2 regions of the Azoarcus olearius genome follow, and region 2 is predicted to be linked to the other one. Evidence: predicted binding sites of a transcription regulator. Region 2 holds the regulator's gene; the other holds the start of a gene.

Region 1 (3,409 bases), 400 kb from region 2:
GATGGTCTGCAGCAGCGTCAGCCCGTCCATGTTGGGCATGTTCCAGTCGGTGACGACGAAGTCGAACGGCGCGCTGTTGAGCTTCTGCAGCGCAACCGCGCCGTCTTCGGCCTCGTCCACGTTGGTGTAGCCGAGTTCCTTCAACAGATTGCGCACGATGCGGCGCATGGTCGAGAAGTCGTCGACGACGAGGAATTTCATCTTGGGGTCGGCCATCTTGGTCTCCGTAATTCGCGGGCGGGCGGCTCAGACCGGGCGGGCGCGCTGCAGCAGCGGGCGCAGGGTTTCGGCGAGCACATCGGCGTCGAATTTTGCCACGTAAGAATCGACCCCAACCCGTTTTCCCATGGCCCGGTTGGCGTCGGAAGACAGCGACGAGTGCATCACTACCGGGATGCCCTCGAAGCGCGTGTCGTTCTTGATGTTGCGGGTCAGCACATAGCCATCCATCTCGGGCATTTCGGCATCGACCATGATCAGGTCGATCTCCTCGGCGACGTGGCGGCCCATCTGCTGTGCATGGCTGGCCATGCCTTCCAGGCGGGTCCAGGCCTCCAGCCCGTTCTGCGCGTGCTTGTGGCGCACGCCGAGCTTGTCGAGCACCTCGGAGATCTTGCGCCGCGCGACCGCGGAATCATCGACGAAGAACACATTCACCTCGTGCCCGCCGCTGATCGGCGCGATGTTGCCGACGATGGCTTCGCCGAAGGTGTTGGCGAGGATGGTTTCCACATCGAGGATGGACACCAGCTTGCCGTCGTTGAGTTCCGTGATCGCGGTGATGAAGCTGTTGTTGCCTGCCGAGACGTTGTCGGGCGTACGCACCTTGTCCCATTCCACGCGGATGATGCGGTCCACCTCGTCGACCAGGAAGCCGAGCGTGCGCTTGCTGTACTCGGTCACCATCATCGAGCCGCCGAGGCCGGTGCCGGGCTGCGACAGGCCGAGGATCTTGCCGAGCGACAGCACCGGGATGACGTTGCCGCGCAGCGAGATCAGGCCTTCCACGCCATTGGGCATGTTGGGCGCCTTGGTGATGAACGGGGTCTTGGAGACTTCCCGCACCTTGAACACGTTGATGCCGAAGGTCTCGCTGGTGCCGAGCGAGAACAGCAGGATCTCCATCCGGTTGGAACCGGCCAGCATCGTGCGGCCATCCACCGCTTCGAGCAGCGCGTTGTCCTTCTGGTCCAGATTCAGCATGGGCTCACCTCACTCCTTGGCCGCGTGGTCGCGCTTGAGCAGGCGGCGCAGGGTCTGCGCCAGGCGCTGCGGCTCGAACTTGGGCACGTATTCGTCCACCCCGACCGACTTGCCGAGCTGCTGGTTCGACATGCCCGACAGCGAGGAATGCATGATCACCGGCACCCCCTCGAAGCGCGGGTCGGACTTGATGTGCTTGGTCAGGATGTAGCCGTCCATCTCGGGCATCTCGACGTCGGTCAGCACCAGGCTGACCATGTCCTTGACCTTGCGCCCGGTGGCGTCGGCATGGGCGGCCACCTTCTTGAGCTCTTCCCAGGCCGCTCGGCCATTGACCGAACCGACGTGGCGCACGCCGAGGATGTCCAGCGTCTGGGTGATCTGCTTGCGCGCGACCGAGGAATCGTCGGCGAAGAACACGGTGTGCGTGGCGCCGTCCTCGATTGCCTCGATGTCCTTGAACAGGAAGGCGTCGTCGTAGCGGGTGGTCTCGGACAGCACCTTCTCGACGTCGAGCATCATCACCAGCTTGTTGCCCTGCAGCTCGGTCACCGCGGTAACCAGCCCGCCCATGTTGGCGGTGAGCATTTCCGGCGGCACCCGCATCTGCGACCAGTCCAGGCGCAGGATGGTATCGACCGCCTCCACCAGGAAGCCCTGGGTGTGGCCGTTGTACTCGGTGACGATCATGATGTCGCGCGGCGAATCGGAGCCGATGCCGACGTATTTGGCCAGATCCACCACCGGCACCAGCACGCCGCGCAGGCTGACCATGCCTTCCACCGACGAGGGCATCTCGGGCGCAGCGGTGATCTGCGGCGTGCGCATCACCTCGCGGACCTTGAAGACGTTGATGCCGAAGGTTTCGCGCCGGCCGGTACGCTGGTCGGTACCCAGCGTGAACAGCAGGATCTCCAGCTTGTTGGTGCCCGCAAGCCGGGTGCGGGCATCGATGTTCTTCAACAGATCGGACATTTCGTTCTCCGCATGGGGCGGCTTGTCTTCTCCGGCCGCCGCGGCCGGAAGGTGATGTTGTGTTTATCGACCGGCCATCGACAGACTTGAGGCGTACTGCCAAGGACCGGAGCGGCTCCGCATTCTCGCATCAACCATGCCTCGCGGCGCGGCACCGTGCCGGATTTTGACGGCGCCTCGCCCTGCCCCGTTCGGCGGCCGTCTATGCCTTGTAGCCGATACGGAAACCGCCCCAGTGGCGGCCCTTCACGTAAACCGGGGCGGAGATGTCGTGCATGATTTCACCGGTGTCGCGGCGATAGGTCTGGATCAGGAACTCCAGTTCGTGCGCGCCGCACTGTTTGCCCACCGGGTCGTCGAAGACGCGCTTGCTGCGGTTGCCGACGAAGTCCTTGTCGTAGTCGCCGGTGAGCGGCTGCGAAAAGCGCTTGTTGTGCGTCGGCACATAGCCCTTGCGGTCGCAGCCGATCGCATACACCGCCTCGGCGTTGCGGTCGAGCACGGCTTCCTGCACACGCGGGAAGACCTTGTCGGTGAGGCTGTCGAAGCGCGTATTGAACTTCTGCGGCCGGGTGTTGGGAATCGGCTGGTAATTGGAGTCGAACGCGGCCTCCTCGGTCAGCTGACCGGCCGCGATCGCGTCTTCCAGCAGCTTGCCGACCTCGCGCGCGGCCTGCTGGACGATCTCCGGCATGCGCTTGTGCACCTGCATCGCCTGCTCGCCCTCCGAGCCGAGGCGGAAGACCTTGCTGATCTCGTGCAGGTTGGCCGCCAGGCTCTCCAGCGACTGTGCTTCCTGCAGCGTATCGGCGGCGCCGGTGGAGTTGCGCTCCACCATGTCCATGATGTGGCGCACATGGCCGACGACGCTGTCCGCCTCGCGGCTCTGCTGCGCGATCGCCACCGCGATCTCGTCGATGCGCTCCATCGTCTGCTGCGCACCCTGGTTGATGCGTTCGAGCGAACCGGCCGCCTGCTGCGCGAGTTGCGCGCCGGCGTGGGCCTGGTTGCTGCCTTCGCGGATCGACGAAATCGCCGTGCGGGTCTCGTCCTGGATTGCGTTGATCATCGTGCCGATCTCGCTGGTCGCCGCGGAGGTCCGCTCGGCCAGCTTGCGCACCTCGTCCGCCACCACCGCGAAGCCGCGGCCCTGCTCGCCCGCGCGCGCGGCCTCGATCGCCGCATTGAGCGCCAGCAGGTTGGTCTGGTCGGCGATCTCGCGGATCACCTT
Region 2 (3,409 bases):
TCGCCGAGAAGTCGGGCCATTCCGCGAGCGCGATCGACGCCATCACCTCCACGCTGGGCGAGCAGGCCCACGCGCTGGAACAGGCCTTGAACCACGGCCTGCAGGCGCTGGAATCCAGCCGCGACAGCATGGCCGGCACCTCCGCCGCGGTCGGCGCGGCGAGCCAGTCGTCCAGCCGCGCGGCCGAAGAGGTCGAACAGATCAGCCAGGCGGTACGCGAGCAAAGCGCAGCGAGCACGCAGATCGCGCAGCAGGTGGAGCGTATCGCTCAGATGGTGGAAGACAGCCACGGCGCCCTCGGTCGCATGGCGGACACCGCGGACCGGCTGCATCGGCTGGCCGACGAGCTGAAAGGGTCGATCGACAGCTTCCGGCTATAGGTGCAAGGCACCGCCCTGCTGCCGCGGGGCGGCCCCCAGGGGGCGAAGGTGGCGCGTCAGACCACGTAGCCCTGCATGCGGCTTTCGATGATGCGGGGGTTGTCGCCATTGGCGATGCCGACGAGGCCGTCGACGAACATTTCGCGCTGCGCCACCAGCGTGCCGATGTGGGCGAGCAGCTTCTTGGCGATCGGCAGGAAGATGAGGTTGGCGGAACCGACGCCGTAGATGGTGGCGACAAAGGCGACCGCGATGCCGGAGCCGAGCTTGGCGGGGTCGGAGAGGTTCTCCATCACATGGATGAGGCCCATCACCGCGCCCAGGATGCCGACCGTCGGCGCGTAGCCGCCGGCGCTTTCCCAGATTCGCGCACACTGGCGCAACTGCGCCTCCCACGCGCCGATTTCGACCTCCAGCACCTCACGCAGGCGGCCCGGCTCCACGCCATCGACCAGCATCTGCAAGCCCTTGCGCATGAAGGGGTCGGGCAGGCGCGGGATCTGCGCTTCGAGCGCGAGCAGACCCTCCTTGCGCGCGACATGGCTCCAGTTTGTGACCTGCTGGATCAACTGCGCGTGGCTCGTCGCCGGGGTGATGAACACCCACTTCGCCATCCGCATGCCCTCCTTGAAGACGCGCAGCGGGCTTTGCAGCATCACCGCGCCGAGGGTGCCGCCGATGACGATCAGGAAGGCGGTCGGCTGCAGCAGCGAGGCGATATGGCCGCCCTCCATCGCCTGGCCGATGAGGATCGCGGCGACACCGAGGGTGAGTCCGACGAGGCTGATGCTGTCCATGCGGGTTCAGTCCGGTTGGTGCCCGGCCGGAGAGACCGGACCGCCGGGCGGCAGGGCGTGGAAGGGCTCAGGCCTCCGGCGGCCGTTTGGGCGGGCGGCCGCGACGGGCACCGCCGCTGACCGGGGCGCGGGCGCCCATGACGCGGGCGCGCAGACGGGCCACCGCCTGGCTGTGGAGCTGGCACACGCGCGACTCCGTGACGCCCAGCACCTCGCCGATCTCGCGCAGGTTCAGTTCTTCTTCGTAGTACAGCGCCATCACCAGCTTCTCGCGCTCTGGCAGGTCGTCGATCGCGCGGATCAGGTTCGCGCGCATGTCGGCGTCCTCCAGCAGCTCGGCCGGGTTCGACTCGTGCGCGCCGAGGTGGCGGTCGAGGAAGTCCTCGCCCTCGCCATCGGTGAAATCCTCGAAATACACCAGCTGGTGACCGCGCGCGTCCTGCAGCATGCGCTGGTACTCAGGCAGCGGCACGCCGAGCGACTCGGCCAGCTCGGTTTCGCTCGGCGGGCGGCCATGCTGCTGTTCGAGCACGTGGATGGCCGATTCGATGCGCCGCATGTCGCGCCGCAGGCTGCGCGGCAGCCAGTCGTTCTCGCGCAGGCCGTCGAGCATGGCGCCGCGCACCCGCTGCACCGCGTAGGTTTCGAACTGGGCGCCCAGCCCTTCCTCGTAGCGGCCGATGGCGTCGAGCAGGCCCATCATGCCGTTCTGGATCAGATCCTCGACCTCCACGCTCGCCGGCAGCTTCGCCATCAACTGGAAAGCGATGCGCTTGACCAGCGGGGCGTAGGCTACAACGAGGTGATCCTTGTCGAGATTGCCCTCTGCGTCGTACATCCAGGTCGCCTGTATCTTCTTGCGCCGGGGCCGCTCGGGCTCGCCGTCGTCGCTATTGCGGGGAGGCCATTTTCCCGCAGCCCCGCCCCCATTTCCAGCCGGATAAGTGTATGGATGCATGTTCTCATGCTCCCGGGCTACGCGGCACCGCGAGCGCGCCGAGGCGGCGCAGGAAAGCCGCTTCCGCCTCGCGCGGCGAGGACTCCGCCACCGGCGCCTGCAGGCCGGCGGCGATGTCGTCGCGCTCGACTTCACCGACGAAGGCCAGCGGCACGCCGACGTGGCGGCGCACCAGCTTTTCCAGGCTGCCGAAGAACGCGCCGGCCTCGGTGCGGCTGCGCGCGCGGCACACGGCAACGTGCAAGGAACCCGCCCCGGCCGCCGCCAGTTGCTTGATCGCCTGGTAGGCCTCGGTCGCACCGCTCGCGCTGACCTCGGCCACCAGCAGGCGCCGCGGCGCGGCGTGGACGAAGGGCGAAGGGTCGGCCGCCGAAGCAGCGTGGATCAGCACGATGCCGGCGTGGCGGTGCAACACCCGCACCGCTTCCACCAGACAGGCTCGGCGCGCGTCGTCGAGCAGCGGCAGCGCCAGCGCGGCTGCCGCCGCGGGCACCCGGCCCATCAATCCAGGCACCGGCTGCAGCAGGTCGGCAAGCGTCATGCGGCCATCCAGCATCTGCAGCAGATCGCCGCCCGGCGGCAGGCCGAGCGCATCTGCCAGCGAATCTTCACCGGTGGCCTCGTCGAGCAGCAACACGCGTTCGGCCTGGCCGGCGATGCGGTGCGCGGCCCGTACCGCGTTGTAGCTGCGCTGACGGCCGGCGGCATACAGCGCCACCACGGTGGGCGGCGCGCGGCGGAACAGCCGGCGCAGCCCGGCCGCCTGGTCTTCGCGGGCGGGAATCATGATCAGGCTCCCGAACCGGCGGCGAGCATCAGGCCGGCTTCGTCGCCATTCATGCGCCACGGCGATTCGGCCGATTGCTCGCGCAGCGCGCGGTGCAGCAGGTAGGCGCGGTTGGGCAGGTGGAGGTCTTCGGGCACGCGCTGGCCGTTGGTGACGTAGAGCAGGTCGAGCTTGCGGCGCACCGCGACGTCGATCGCCGGCGCGAGCGAGGCCGCCTCATCCACCTTGGAGAAGATCACACCGGCGAGGTCAGGCCCGGCGTAGGCGCGCACCACGTCGTCGAGCGTGTCGCCACGGCAGGTGGCGTTGAGCAGCAGCAGGCGGCGCACTTCGCCGGCGCCGGTGAGCATCGCGGCCTGCTCGGCCACCATGCGGTCACGCTGGCTGACGCCCATGGTGTCGATCAGCACCATGTGCTTGTTGCGCAGTTCGGCCAGGGTCTGGCGCAGGTCGGCGGCGTCGCGCACCGAGAACACCGGCACGCCGA

Evidence for each region. Region 2 encodes FliA, which starts transcription of late flagellar genes. Its sites were predicted from a motif close to CTAAAGTTNNNNNNNNNNNNGCCGNTA; they were not measured.
Region 1: the regulator FliA is predicted to act here: its motif matches at 2,243-2,269, upstream of dqs_RS07765 (chemotaxis protein).

The regions. Positions count from the first base shown of each region.
Region 1 is NZ_CP016210.1:1,673,197-1,676,605, reverse strand. It holds gene cheY (chemotaxis response regulator CheY) at 1-216, opposite strand, end outside; gene dqs_RS07770 (chemotaxis protein) at 247-1,203, opposite strand; gene dqs_RS07765 (chemotaxis protein) at 1,213-2,178, opposite strand; gene dqs_RS07760 (methyl-accepting chemotaxis protein) at 2,381-3,409, opposite strand, start outside.
Region 2 is NZ_CP016210.1:1,272,615-1,276,023, reverse strand. It holds gene dqs_RS06005 (methyl-accepting chemotaxis protein) at 1-380, shown strand, start outside; gene dqs_RS06000 (flagellar motor protein) at 437-1,177, opposite strand; gene dqs_RS05995 (RNA polymerase sigma factor FliA) at 1,245-2,015, opposite strand; gene dqs_RS05990 (MinD/ParA family ATP-binding protein) at 2,140-2,922, opposite strand; gene flhF (flagellar biosynthesis protein FlhF) at 2,925-3,409, opposite strand, start outside.